Linked DNA regions of Parazoarcus communis. The protein of the gene in region 2 interacts with the protein of the main gene of each other region in a pairwise test. Links are inferred from orthologs where the notes say so. Each region holds a gene or a part of one and is shown on either strand. Other genes may lie near its edges. The genes, in order: rlmB and tsaE.

The links.
Region 1: the proteins of tsaE (region 2) and rlmB interact in binary tests that used the Escherichia coli proteins (3 or more experiments, as listed by UniProt). The link is inferred for Parazoarcus communis from one-to-one orthologs.

What each region holds. Positions count from the first base shown.
Region 1 is NZ_CP022188.1:2,380,676-2,387,435, reverse strand. Bases 2,366-5,208 are described here. They hold rlmB (23S rRNA (guanosine(2251)-2'-O)-methyltransferase RlmB), read right to left. Parts: upstream 4,227-5,208; coding sequence 3,504-4,226; downstream 2,366-3,503. Other genes in these bases: rnr (ribonuclease R), read right to left, coding at 4,399-5,208; CEW87_RS10885 (nitrate regulatory protein), read right to left, coding at 2,366-3,425. In the rest of the region: ntrB (nitrate ABC transporter permease), read right to left, coding at 1-282; CEW87_RS10890 (CmpA/NrtA family ABC transporter substrate-binding protein), read right to left, coding at 315-1,715; more of CEW87_RS10885, read right to left, coding at 2,136-2,365; more of rnr, read right to left, coding at 5,209-6,760. UniProt on the Escherichia coli protein: Specifically methylates the ribose of guanosine 2251 in 23S rRNA.
Region 2 is NZ_CP022188.1:4,506,003-4,512,813, forward strand. What follows is about bases 2,014-4,907. They hold tsaE (tRNA (adenosine(37)-N6)-threonylcarbamoyltransferase complex ATPase subunit type 1 TsaE), read left to right. Parts: upstream 2,014-3,143; coding sequence 3,144-3,671; downstream 3,672-4,907. Other genes in these bases: queG (tRNA epoxyqueuosine(34) reductase QueG), read right to left, coding at 2,061-3,107; CEW87_RS20515 (N-acetylmuramoyl-L-alanine amidase), read left to right, coding at 3,614-4,907. Also shown: CEW87_RS22520 (hypothetical protein), read left to right, coding at 1,751-1,987; more of CEW87_RS20515, read left to right, coding at 4,908-4,960; CEW87_RS20520 (bifunctional riboflavin kinase/FAD synthetase), read left to right, coding at 5,008-5,952; ileS (isoleucine--tRNA ligase), read left to right, coding at 5,974-6,811. UniProt on the Escherichia coli protein: Required for the formation of a threonylcarbamoyl group on adenosine at position 37 (t(6)A37) in tRNAs that read codons beginning with adenine.

The DNA.
Region 1 (6,760 bases), 2.1 Mb from region 2 along the record:
CTCGACTGCCGCATCCCATGTCACCAGCGGCCCGGGGAAGATGTCGATCCGGCTCGACACCGCCCACCAGATCGCGAGCAGCAGCCCCATGCCGGCGGCCATGGCCACCAGGCTGCGCGCTAACCCGGACGCCATCGGGCGAAGTCGCTCCATCAGCCCGGGCGCTGCCGGCTCGGCGACAACCGGATGAACCACCGCACGAGCCGCGGCATCCGCAGTCCCTGCCCTGCTTTCGGTCAGCTCGGCAACAGGCCGGCCGACAGTCACTGAAATCGCAGTCATGTCCTTGTCCTTTTCAGTCGTCATGCACGGAATCAGGCGTTGGCTTTGGCAAGTGCATCAAGGCTGACCTTCATCGCATGCACCTTGAAGCCCTTGAGGTAATCCACCGGCCTGGACGGGTCGAAGCTCATGCCGTCGAAGAAGCGATCCGGCCCCATCGCGATCGGCGACGTGGCCTTGTCCAGCGTCCACCCCGCTGCGTGCGAGCCTTCGGTCTTGTAATCGATGGTCGGGATGGCGATGCCCAGATCCTTGGCGGCGTCGCGGTAGATGTCGCTGCGATAGACCTGTTCGGCCACTTTCCTGAAGTTGATCGCGCTCTCGATCTGGCCCCAGCGCACCATCTGCGTGAGGAACCACACTGCATGCGAACGCCACGGGAAGGTCGCCGCGTAGCGGTAGAAGACGTTGAAGTCCGGCATCTTCTGCGGGCCCTCGGCCTTGGTGTACATCCAGGTCCCGGTCATCGAGTTCTCAACCACCGACGCCGGCGCATTGACGTAGGACTTGGCGGAGATGATCTTCACCACCTCGTTGCGGTTCTCGGGCTTGTCCATCCACTGCGCGGCCTCGATCAGGGCGCGCACCGCAGCCTTGTGCGTGTTCGGGTTCCTGTCGGCCCATTCGCGGGTGACGCCGAAGACCTTCTCCGGATTGTTGTTCCAGATCTCGTAGTTGGTGATGATCGAGCGCCCAATGCCCATCTCCACTGCGCGCTGGTTCCACGGCTCGCCCACGCAGTAGCCGACGATGTTCTTCGACTGCAGGTTGGCCACCATCTGCGGCGGCGGAATCACGATCAGGCGCACGTCCTGATCGGGATCGATGCCGGCCGAGGCCATCCAGTAGCGGATCTCGTAGTTGTGGGTGGAGACCGGGAACACCATGGCGAAGGTCATCGGCTCCCTGCCCGCCTTCTTGTCCTCGTCGATGACCTTCTTCAGCGCCAGCGCCGAGGTCGGGCGGCCCTGCATCGCGGCCGGGTCGGCGGCGAGCATGCGCTCGTAGAGTTCATTCGATACGGTGATGCCGTTGCCGTTGAGGTCCATCGAAAAGGCGGTGACGGTTTCCTGCTGGTTGGCGCCGACCCCGAGCGTGGCCGCCAGCGGCATGCCGGCCAGCATATGGGCGCCGTCCAACTCGCCCAGCGAAACCTTGTCGCGGATGTTGGCCCAGGACGCCTCCTTCGACACCTCTACATCGAGGCCGTGTTTCTTGAAGAAGCCCTTTTCCCTGGCGATCACGATCGGCGCACAGTCGGTGAGCGGGATGATGCCGAACTTCAGCGTGGTCTTCTCCAGCCCTTCCGAGCCGGCAGCCCAGACGCCGCCGGGGAAAAGGCCGGACAGCATCGCTGCGGTACCTGCTGCGGCGCCGGCCTTGATGAAACCGCGACGGGTCAACTCGGGGGTTTTGATCGTCTGCTTGCTCATCGTGAACTCCTTGATTGAATTCTGAAATGCAAAAAGGCGTCCATTCCTGCTCGGCGCTTGCTGCGCGGAGGGAATGGACGCCTTTGTCCTGTGTTCGGGATTGTGTCGAGCGCCGGACCATCGTTGATCCAGCTTTGCAGTGCCTAATGCAGTAAGCGTGCCAGTTCCACGCATGAGGCCGCAGCCCGCTAAAACACTGAGATCGGGGAAGGATCGCGGTAGCAGGCGCAATGAACTTGACGCACTGCTGCAGTGCAATGCCACGGCATCTGCACAGGCTTAGTGCAGGCGTGCGCCGTCAGCGCCCCATCGACAGAGGGGCAATCAGCGCCGCGCGGGGCATGGAGAAATCAGTCTGAAAGCTGCTGTGAAGCGAGGGGGCTCACCACGTTTGTCGGGGCCGCCTCCCGCGGGTCATGCTCAGTCGGGCTTGAGGAACTCGGCGAGAGAGAGCGTCGCCTCAGCGACATCGACAAGGCGACGATGCTGATCCATTGCGGTTTGTCGCAACAGTTTGTAGGCCTCGTCTTCGCTCAGGCCACGCCTGGACATCAGCAGGCCCTTGGCGCGCTCGACCAGCTTGCGTTCATTGAGCGCTGCACGCGCCGTATTGAGTTCATCGCTCATGTCCTGCAGCCGCTGCGACTGCAGCTGCATGAGATCGAGCACCGAGCGCCCAAGCTTGGGACTGAGTCCGTCCGCCTCCACCAGCCCGGTTGCGTCGCCCTCAGGTGTCGGTGCCGAGGTGGCGGACTTGTCGAAGAAAACCGCCAGCGGCGCCGCACTTTGTCCCCCAAGCGCCGAAAGTGCATCGAGGAAGCGCTTGTGATCGTGAAGATCGGAGCGTGCCTCGAGCAGCTTGGCTTCACACAGATGCAGCAGCGCATTGGTCGCGCAGTCTTCGACCTGGCGCATCGCATCGATCCGTGAGGTCGTGCATTCGAACCAGCGCTCGCTGGCCTCGGCCGCCACGGGGGCAGTCGACGCAGCGCAGGCGATGCGACGCATTCGCTCCACCTCGGCAATCGCGGGTGAGGTATGGGCATTGCGCCAGATCGTGCGCAAGGTCGGATCGGCAAACTCGACAAAGATCTGGAAACAACGGTCCTGGGCATCAATCAGGTGCGTGAGCCGCTGCTGCTCCGTGGCTTCGAAATGTCCGGCCGCAAAACCTGCAGCGCCGGCCGCACGCTCCTGCCCGGCCAGTTCCTTGCCCTGCATGAAGTTGAACAGGGCGACCAGTGCCCGCGACACCGCCGGGTCTGCGGCGATATCTGCTGCCTCGAACACCACCGCCATGAGACCAGCGATCAGCTCGGTAAAGCTGCGGGTGGCCTCTTCGACACCGAGCGTGCGCCCCGCCACCCGGCTGCGCAATGCCGGAAGCGCATCGAGGCCGTGCAGCACGTAGGCGATGCGACTGAACAGTCGCACGCCACCCGCCATACGTCCGGAGTCAGTATCGAGCTGGAGGAAGCGTTCGCGCGCAGCAGCTTCTGCCGCCACGCTGGCCTCGACCCGCTCCAGCCGCTGCGCGGCAAACCGACGTCCGGCCGACGCCAGATAGACGTTGGACACGCCACGCTCTTTTTGCAGCATGTGCACGAGCTCACTCACGCCCTTCACGAGACCACTGGTGATCTCAAGCTGCTCCAGGCCATGAATCTCGCAGCGTTTGGCCGCCACCAGAAAACCCAGCGCAGACTTCATCCCATCTCCTCCACGGACGCCCTATTCGCCTGACCCCGCTACCACATGAAACACCGCGGAAACACCGCGCGAGCCGACTCAGGCACCGCGCTGACGCCTTGCCTCGAACAGACAGATGCCACTGGCCACCGAGACGTTGAGGCTCTCCACCGACCCCAGCATTGGGATTTTCGCCAGCACGTCGCAGGTATCGCGAGTCAGCCGGCGCAGTCCGTCGCCTTCTGCCCCCAGCACCCAGGCCACCGGTCCCTTCTGGTCGACATCGAACACCGATTGCTCGGCTTCGCCGGCCGCACCGATGATCCAGACCCCCGCTTCCTGCATTTCGCGCAGTGCGCGGGCAAGGTTGGTGACGGTGATATAGGGCACGGTATCGGCTGCGCCACTGGCGACCTTCACCGCAGTGGCATTGAGCCCGACTGCGCGATCCTTGGGCGCAATCACCGCATGCGCACCCACTGCGTCCGCAACCCGCAGGCAGGCGCCGAGATTGTGCGGATCCTGCACACCGTCGAGTACCAGCAGCAAGGCGGGCTCATCGAGCGACTCGAGCACGTCGGCCAGCTTGAGCTCGCGATGCCGCCCATCGATACGGGCGATGACGCCCTGATGGCGGCGGGTGCCAACCATGCCGTCGAGGCGGTCCGACTCGCTCGGAATCAGGCGCACACCCTGGGCTTCGGCGAGTTGCTGTACTTCACGCGCGCGAATGTCCTGGCGCTGACTCGACAGATAGAGCTCGAACACCGCTTCCGGGTCGCGCTTCAGCTTGCCGAGTACGGCATGAAATCCATAGATCAGACGCGACGCGGGACGCCCTGCATCGGCGCTGACGTCTGCTGCGACGGCGTCATCGACCGCTGCGGTTTCGTGACGTTTCGGCTTCGGCCTGTGCTCGCCGCGCACTGGCGGGCGTGCGGCGCGCGCGCCGTCCTCGGAGGGACGTGATCGGGAGCCGGAACGGGAGGGGGGTTTAGCCACGACGCTTGCCTTTCTTCTTTGATGTTGCAGCCGCTGCTGCGGCCTTCGGTTTTGATTTACGTGCTGCGGGTGCTTCGGTGCGGGCAGCTGCCTTGGGCTTGCTGCCACGCCCGGCACGCGAAGCCGGGGCGCGCTCGGCGCCCGGACGCGGCGCCGACTCGGAGGCACTGCGGCCCTTGCGCCGGGTCGGTGCTGCGGACCCGGCATCGGCCACAGCGGCATGGTCACGGGTGGTCTTGCCACTGCGCTCGGTCGGCCGGCTTACGCCTTCGATCAGGCGGAAGTCGATCTTGTTGGTTTCCAGATCCACCCGCACCAGCTGTACCCGCACCCTGTCCGACAGCCTGAAGCGCGCGTTGGTGCGCTCTCCCGCCAGTTCGTGACGTGTCTCGTCGAAGTGGAAGTAATCACTACCGAGATCCGAGATATGCACCAGGCCCTCGATGAAGATATCGTCCAGCGCGACGAAGAGGCCGAAGGGTACCACTGCCGATACGCTGCCGGAAAATTCCTCGCCGACGCGGTCCTGCATGTAATAGCACTTGAGCCAGGACACGACATCGCGGGTCGCCTCGTCGGCACGACGCTCGGTGCTCGAGCAGTGCGCACCGATCTCGTCCCACTCGCCGGGCTGATAGCTGTCGCTCTTGAGCGCGGCCTTGATGGCACGGTGCACCAGCAGGTCGGGATAGCGCCGGATGGGCGAGGTGAAGTGGGTGTAGGCGTCGTAGGCAAGACCAAAGTGACCGAGATTGTCCGGGCTGTACACCGCCTGGCGCAGCGAGCGCAGCATCACCGTCTGCAGCAGCTGAGCATCGGGCCGTTCCTTGACCTTGTCCAGCAGGGCTGCGTAATCCTTGGCGCGAGGTTCGTCTCCGCCACCGATGCCCATGCCGAACTCCTGCAGGAATCCGCGCAGCTTTTCGAGCTTTTCCGGTGTGGGTCCTTCATGCACCCGATACAGTGCGGCCTGATTGCGCTCCTGCAGAAAATCAGACGCGCAGACGTTGGCCGCGAGCATGCATTCCTCGATCAGGCGGTGGGCGTCGTTGCGCACCTCGGGCACGATGCGCTCGATCTTGCCGCCCTCGTCGAAGATCATCCGCGTCTCGGTGGTCTCGAAGTCGATCGCACCGCGCTTGGCACGCGCCTTGAGCAGCACACGGAACAGCTTGTCGAGGTTCTGCAACTGGGGCAGCAAGCCGCCAACCTCTTCCAGCGCCGCAGCGTCCTGGTCGTACAGCGCCGCAGCGACCTTGGTATAGGTCAGGCGCGCATGAGAGAACATCACGGCCGGGTAGAAGCGATAGGCCTTGACCACCCCGGTCATCGAGATGCTCATGTCCGCGACCATGCACAGGCGCTCGACCTGAGGGTTGAGCGAACACAGTCCGTTGGAAAGCTTCTCCGGCAGCATCGGGATGACGCGCCGCGGGAAGTAGACCGAGTTGCCGCGATCGTAGGCGTCCTTGTCGAGCGCGCTGCCTGACTCGACGTAGGCGGAAACGTCGGCAATCGCCACGATCAGCCGGAAGCCGCGCCCCTGACGTTCGCAATACACCGCGTCGTCGAAGTCGCGCGCAGTCTCGCCATCGATGGTGACCAACGGCAGGCCGGTGATGTCCTCCCTGCCAACCCAGTCCTTCTTGCGCACCTTGAGCGGCAGCTTGCGCGTTTCCGCCTTGGTCTCGGACGAGAATTCATAGGGCAGGTCGTGCTTGCGCAGCGCGATCTCGATCTCCATGCCGGGGTCGGCATAGTTTCCGAGCACCTCGACCACGCGACCGATGGGCTGCGCGAACTTGGTCGGCTGCTCGATCAGTTCAACGGTCACCACCTGGCCCGGCGTCGGCTTCTTGCCGCCTGGCGCCACCAGGATGTCCTGAGCAAGACGCTTGTTCTCCGGCACCACCAGCAGGACCCCATGCTCGTTCAGCACACGGCCGACGACGCGCGCGTTGGCACGCTCGAGGATCTCGACAATCTTGCCCTCTGGCCTGCCGCGGCGGTCCTGCCCGGCAATGCGGACAATCACGCGGTCGCCATGCAGCACCTCGCGCATGTCCTTAGGTCCGAGGAAGATGTCGGGGCCGCCGTCATCACGGCGCAGGAACCCGAATCCGTCCGGGTGCCCCTCCACCTTGCCGCGGATCAGGTCGGCCTTGTCCGGGATCAGATAGGCGTCACGCCGGTTGCGCACCAGCTGACCGTCACGCTGCATCGCACGCAGACGGCGGTCGAAGTGCTCCATCTCGTCGGCGGTGATGTCGAGCGCACGGGCGAGGTCGTCGAAAGACATCGGCACGCCCTGATCAACCAGGATCTGTTCGATGTATTCGCGGCTGGGCAAGGGG
Region 2 (6,811 bases):
TTCGAACCAACGACCCCCGCCTTATCAAGACGGTGCTCTAACCAGCTGAGCTACAGACCCTCACACTCGAGGCTCTTCGCTTGAACAACCGATAAGTTGTGGATACTTGACCACTGCGACCTTTCTCTTGAAAGGAGGTGATCCAGCCGCACCTTCCGATACGGCTACCTTGTTACGACTTCACCCCAGTCATGAATCTCACCGTGGTAAGCGCCCCCCCGAAGGTTAAGCTACCTACTTCTGGTGAAACCCACTCCCATGGTGTGACGGGCGGTGTGTACAAGACCCGGGAACGTATTCACCGCAGCATGCTGATCTGCGATTACTAGCGATTCCGACTTCACGTAGTCGAGTTGCAGACTACGATCCGGACTACGATCGGCTTTAAGAGATTAGCTCCACCTCGCGGCTTGGCAACCCTCTGTACCGACCATTGTATGACGTGTGAAGCCCTACCCATAAGGGCCATGAGGACTTGACGTCATCCCCACCTTCCTCCGGTTTGTCACCGGCAGTCTCATTAGAGTGCCCAACTAAATGATGGCAACTAATGACAAGGGTTGCGCTCGTTGCGGGACTTAACCCAACATCTCACGACACGAGCTGACGACAGCCATGCAGCACCTGTGTTCTGGCTCCCGAAGGCACCAAGTGATCTCTCACAAGTTCCAGACATGTCAAGGGTAGGTAAGGTTTTTCGCGTTGCATCGAATTAATCCACATCATCCACCGCTTGTGCGGGTCCCCGTCAATTCCTTTGAGTTTTAACCTTGCGGCCGTACTCCCCAGGCGGTCAACTTCACGCGTTAGCTGCGTTACTCAGAAAGTTACCTCTCCGAACAACTAGTTGACATCGTTTAGGGCGTGGACTACCAGGGTATCTAATCCTGTTTGCTCCCCACGCTTTCGTGCATGAGCGTCAGTACAGGCCCAGGGGGCTGCCTTCGCCATCGGTGTTCCTCCACATATCTACGCATTTCACTGCTACACGTGGAATTCCACCCCCCTCTGCCGTACTCTAGCCTTGCAGTCACAAACGCAGTTCCCAGGTTAAGCCCGGGGATTTCACATCTGTCTTACAAAACCGCCTGCGCACGCTTTACGCCCAGTAATTCCGATTAACGCTCGCACCCTACGTATTACCGCGGCTGCTGGCACGTAGTTAGCCGGTGCTTCTTGTCAAGGTACCGTCATCCGACAAGGATATTAGCCTTGCCGTTTTCTTCCCTTGCGAAAGAGCTTTACAACCCGAAGGCCTTCTTCACTCACGCGGCATGGCTGGATCAGGCTTGCGCCCATTGTCCAAAATTCCCCACTGCTGCCTCCCGTAGGAGTCTGGGCCGTGTCTCAGTCCCAGTGTGGCGGATCATCCTCTCAGACCCGCTACAGATCGTCGCCTTGGTGAGCCTTTACCCCACCAACTAGCTAATCTGACATCGGCCACTCCAATCACGTGAGGTCCTAAGATCCCCCACTTTCCCCCTCAGGGCGTATGCGGTATTAGCTACGCTTTCGCGTAGTTATCCCCCATGACTGGGCATGTTCCGATGCATTACTCACCCGTTCGCCACTCGCCGGCAGGTGCAAGCACCCCCGCTGCCGTTCGACTTGCATGTGTAAAGCATGCCGCCAGCGTTCAATCTGAGCCAGGATCAAACTCTTAAGTTTAATCCTACAAAGTACTCAAAATCATTTTACTGACATATGAGCACCTAATCTTTGTGAAACTCAAAACTGCCTAAGCAGTTTCATGGCCACAGCGATCAAGCACCCACACTTATCGATTGTTCAATTTTTTAAAGAACCGCTGCAGTTCCTGCAGCAGAGAAGCGAGATTATGATCAACTTAACTTATCTCGTCAACCCCTGTTTTGGTTTTATTTCAAAACCACCGAAACAACTAAAACAGAAATCCGCCTCAAAAACACCTGCAAAAACAACCGCTTTCCTGCCATCACCCCGTTTCGCTAACTGCGTTTCGCGGTGAAGAGGTGCGCATTATAGACACCTCAGAAAGTTCGTCAACACCTAAATTTCAGATTATCGAAACGAAGCCCAATTCACGCCTCGGCGCCCTTCTGATGGTGCCTCAGCGCCCAGGCGACATGCTCACGCACAATCTCTGAAGGATGATCTGCCCTCGCCTTGAGCGCAGCCACGACTTCGGGAGTACCAGGGCCGTTTCCAAGTGCCACCGCAATGTTGCGCAACCATCGTTCGTGACCGATGCGGTGAATCGGACTTCCTGCAGTCAGGCGCCCGAACGCTTCTTCGGTCCACCCGAAGAGCTCTACGAGCGATGCACTGTCGAGACCGTTCCGCACCTCGAAGTCACTTTCTACAGCCCGCCTGGCGAACCGGTTCCAAGGGCAGACGAGCTGACAGTCGTCGCATCCATATATGCGGTTGCCGATGAGCGGACGAAACGGCTCAGGGATGGATCCGTGCAACTCGATCGTCAGATAGGAGATGCAGCGTCGCGCATCAAGCCGGAAAGGCGCAACGATTGCCCCGGTAGGGCAGGCATCGATACAGGCGACGCAAGTCCCGCAGTGCGCACTCACCGGCTCATCCACTGGCAAGGGCAGGTCAGTGAAGATCTCACCAAGAAAGAAGAACGACCCGAGCGACCTGTCTATTAATAAGGTGTGCTTGCCTCGCCACCCGAGACCACTCTTCGCACCCAACTCCACTTCGAGCACTGGCGCTGAATCAACAAATACCCGGTAGGCGGACGGAGAGGCGCCAACGATTCTGTCAGCGAGCTTCTGCAGGCGCGAGCGCATCACCTTGTGATAGTCCCGGCCCAAGGCATAGCGCGAAACATAGGCAAGCGTCGGATCACTCAGAACCGCCTCTGCCGGCGTGGCATCCGGCCAGTAATCCATGCGCACCGAGATGACACGCAACGTTCCCGGCAGAAGCTCTGCCGGGCGCGCCCGCTTCAGCCCGTGGCGCGCCATATAATGCATCTCGCCATGAAATCCGGCTTCGAGCCAGCGCTCCAGCCCAGGCTCAGCCGATTCGAGACCGGTGTCCGCCACGGTGATGGCACCAAACCCGAGCTCGCGCGCCCACAACCGGACATGTTCAGCCAAGGCCGCCATGTCCTCGGAAGACCCCTGGATAGTCGAGGAAGACTCATGCTCAATCTTGTTCACCCTGCGGATGATAGCTACACCGCGCTCACGACGCACCTCGACAATGAGGACGACACACTTGAACTTGGCGGCTCACTCGCCACAGCCCTGACACCCGGACTGAAGATCTGGCTGAACGGAAACCTTGGCAGCGGAAAGACGACGCTCACCCGCGGACTGCTTCGTGAACTTGGTCACACTGGAAAAGTCAAGAGCCCGACGTATACTCTCATTGAACCTTATGTAGTTTCTAGATTAGACTTATATCACTTTGATTTTTATCGACTGAACTCACCTGAAGAGTACCTTGATGCAGGACTGGACGAGTACTTCAACGGACCGGGCGTGTGCATTGTCGAGTGGCCTGAACAGGCTGCTCCCTATCTCGCCACGCCAGACCTCGTTGTCCTCATCGAGCCAGAAGGTGAAGGACGACGAGCCACCCTCCGGGGTCTCACCGAAGCGGGGCAAACATGCATAAGCCAACTAGCCAATTGTCAGAAGAAACAATCCCCACCCCCCGGAAAATGAACCGACGAACCCTGCTCAAGTTCGCAGGCGCCTCGCTTGCGCTTGTGGTGAGTCCGGTCGGCATGGCTGCAGGCAGCCTGCTTGCGGTCAGAGTCTGGCCCGCCGAGGAATACACCCGAATCACGCTCGAAGGCAGCAACGAGCTTCGCTTCACTCACCTGATGGTGAAGGATCCCGAGCGGCTGGTCGTTGACCTCGAAGGCATTGAGCTCAATAGTGTTCTGCAAACACTCCCGGGTAAAGTGCTCGACTCGGACCCCTACATTCGCAATATCCGGGCCGGTCAGAACCGCCCCGGCGTGGTCCGTGTGGTGGTCGAACTCAAGGCCGAGGTCAATCCGCAAGTCTTTACGCTCGCGCCGGTCAGCAACTACGGACATCGTCTGGTGCTGGATCTTTATCCAACCGTCGAAATGGATCCGCTGCTGGCGCTCATCGAAAAGTCATCCCCGATCGACGCGGCCGCCGGCGAATCCGGCATCACCGATGCAAAGGCGCACGGCAGCCCGGAGATCGCCCAGCGCGACAACGCGCCCTCGCATCGGGAGCGCAAGCCCGAGCCTCGTGTAAACCGGCTGTTCACCGTAGTGCTCGACGCTGGACACGGCGGAGAGGATCCTGGCGCGGTTGGCCGCGGCGGGAGTTACGAGAAGAACGTCACGCTCGACATCGCCAAGCGCCTGCGCAAGAAGATTGACGCGATGCCGAACATGCGCGCCGTACTGACCCGCGACGGCGACTACTTCGTGCCGCTCGGTCAGCGCGTCACCCGTGCGCGAAGGGTTCAGGCAGACCTGTTCGTCTCAGTCCACGCCGACGCCTTCGTGCGCCCGGAAGCCCGGGGTAGCTCGGTATTCGTGCTGTCCGAAAGAGGGGCATCGAGCTCGGCTGCACGATGGCTGGCGCAGAAAGAGAACGATGCGGACCTCATCGGTGGCGTCAATCTGGCAAAGCAGGACGGCCACCTTGCGCGAACCCTGCTTGACCTGTCTCAGGCCGCGACGATCAACGACAGTCTCAAACTTGGCAAGGCAGTGCTGGCCGAACTCGGCGACATCAACACCCTGCACAAGGCGCACGTGGAACAAGCGGGCTTCGCCGTGCTGAAAGCACCCGACATCCCGTCAATCCTCGTTGAAACTGCGTTCATCAGTAACCCGGAGGAAGAGCGTCGCCTCAATGACGACGCCTATCAGGACAAGATGGCCGAGGCGATCATGCGCGGGATCAGACGCTATTTTGACGACAACCCGCCCGCGCCGCGCACCCGCGTTGCACAGCTGGGCTGATTTGCCCCCTCCTTTGCCGGTATAATCGCGGATTTTTTCAGGCGGTTATGCAGGTTTTTCGCGGGTTCCCCGAACAGGCAAAGGAAGCCTGCGTGCTGACCATAGGCAATTTCGACGGTCTGCATCGCGGGCATCAGGCGCTGCTCAAGCAGCTCACCGACAAGGCTGGCGCACTTGGCGTGCCCGCTGTCGTGCTCACGTTCGAGCCTCACCCACGCGAGTACTTCTCACCGGACAAAGCCCCTGCGCGACTTGCTTCGCTGAGAGAGAAACTGCAGCTATTGGCCACCAGCGGCGTCGATCGCGTGCATGTCTGCCGCTTCAACGCCCGTTTTGCCGCCCAGACCGCAAGCAGCTTCATTGAAGACGTGCTGGTGAAAGGGCTGGATGTACGCCATCTTTTCATCGGTGACGACTTTCGGTTTGGCGCTGGACGCACCGGTGATTTCGCGATGCTTCAGGCCGCAGGCAAAGACTTCGGCTTCGGTGTCGAATCGATGCCGACGCTCGCAGTGGCCGGCGAACGTGCCTCAAGCTCTGCTGTGCGCTCAGCGCTTGCGAGTGGCGACCTCGAACACGCCGCCCAACTGCTCGGACGCCCCTACAGCATTGCCGGTCGCGTGGTCCATGGCGACAAGATCGGACGCCAGCTCGGCTTTCCCACGCTGAATATTCAGCTCAAGCACCGCCGCCCTCCGCTTTCGGGCGTCTTTGCGGTCTCCGTCGAAGGACTGGAGGGAAGCAGACTCGCCGGTGTCGCCAATGTGGGCGTCAGGCCAACCGCCACCGATGCCGGGCGCGCCCGTCTTGAAGTCCACCTCCTGAACTGGAGCGGCGACTGTTACGGCGCTCATCCGCGCATTCACTTCCTGCTTAAGGTTCGCGACGAGATGAAATTCGCCTCGCTCGACGAACTGAAGACACAAATCGCCCGCGATGCCGATACTGCACGCGACTGGTTCGCCCTCAATCCGAATTGCCTTCTAGGCTGAACAGAGACAGACGCACACGCCATGGCCGACTACCGCAAGACGCTCAACCTGCCCGACACCTCCTTCCCGATGCGCGGCGATCTGCCAAAGCGCGAACCGAAGTGGATTGCCGAATGGCAGCAGAAGAAGCTCTATCAACGCATTCGCGAGGCCAGCGCAGGACGGCCCAAGTTCGTGCTCCACGACGGCCCCCCGTACGCGAACGGCAATCTTCACCTCGGCCACGCCTTGAACAAGATTCTCAAGGACATCATCGTGCGCTCGAAGACCATGGCCGGCTTTGATGCCCCGTATGTGCCGGGCTGGGACTGTCACGGCCTGCCCATTGAACACAAGGTGGAAGTCACCCACGGCAAGAACCTGCCGGCCGACAAGGTACGCGAACTGTGCCGCGCCTATGCGGCCGAGCAGGTCGAAATCCAGAAGCAGGAGTTCATTCGCCTCGGCGTGCTGGGTGAGTGGGACAACCCCTATCTGACGATGAACTTCGCCAACGAGGCGAACGAGATTCGCGCGCTGGCCGAAATGACCAAGGCCGGCTACGTGTTCAAGGGGCTGAAGCCGGTCAACTGGTGTTTCGACTGCGGTTCTGCGCTGGCCGAGGCCGAAGTCGAGTATGCCGACAAGCAATCCCCGACGATCGATGTCGCGTTCGCCGTGACGGATGCTGATGCACCGAAACTCGCCGCTGCATTCGGCCTCGACACGCTTGCGAAGCCTGCGGCCGCCGTCATCTGGACCACCACACCGTGGACGATTCCCGCCAACCAGGCACTGAACGCACACCCCGAATTCGACTATGCACTGGTCGACACCGGCGAGCGCCTGCTGATCGTGGCCGAGGAACTGGTGGCGGCCT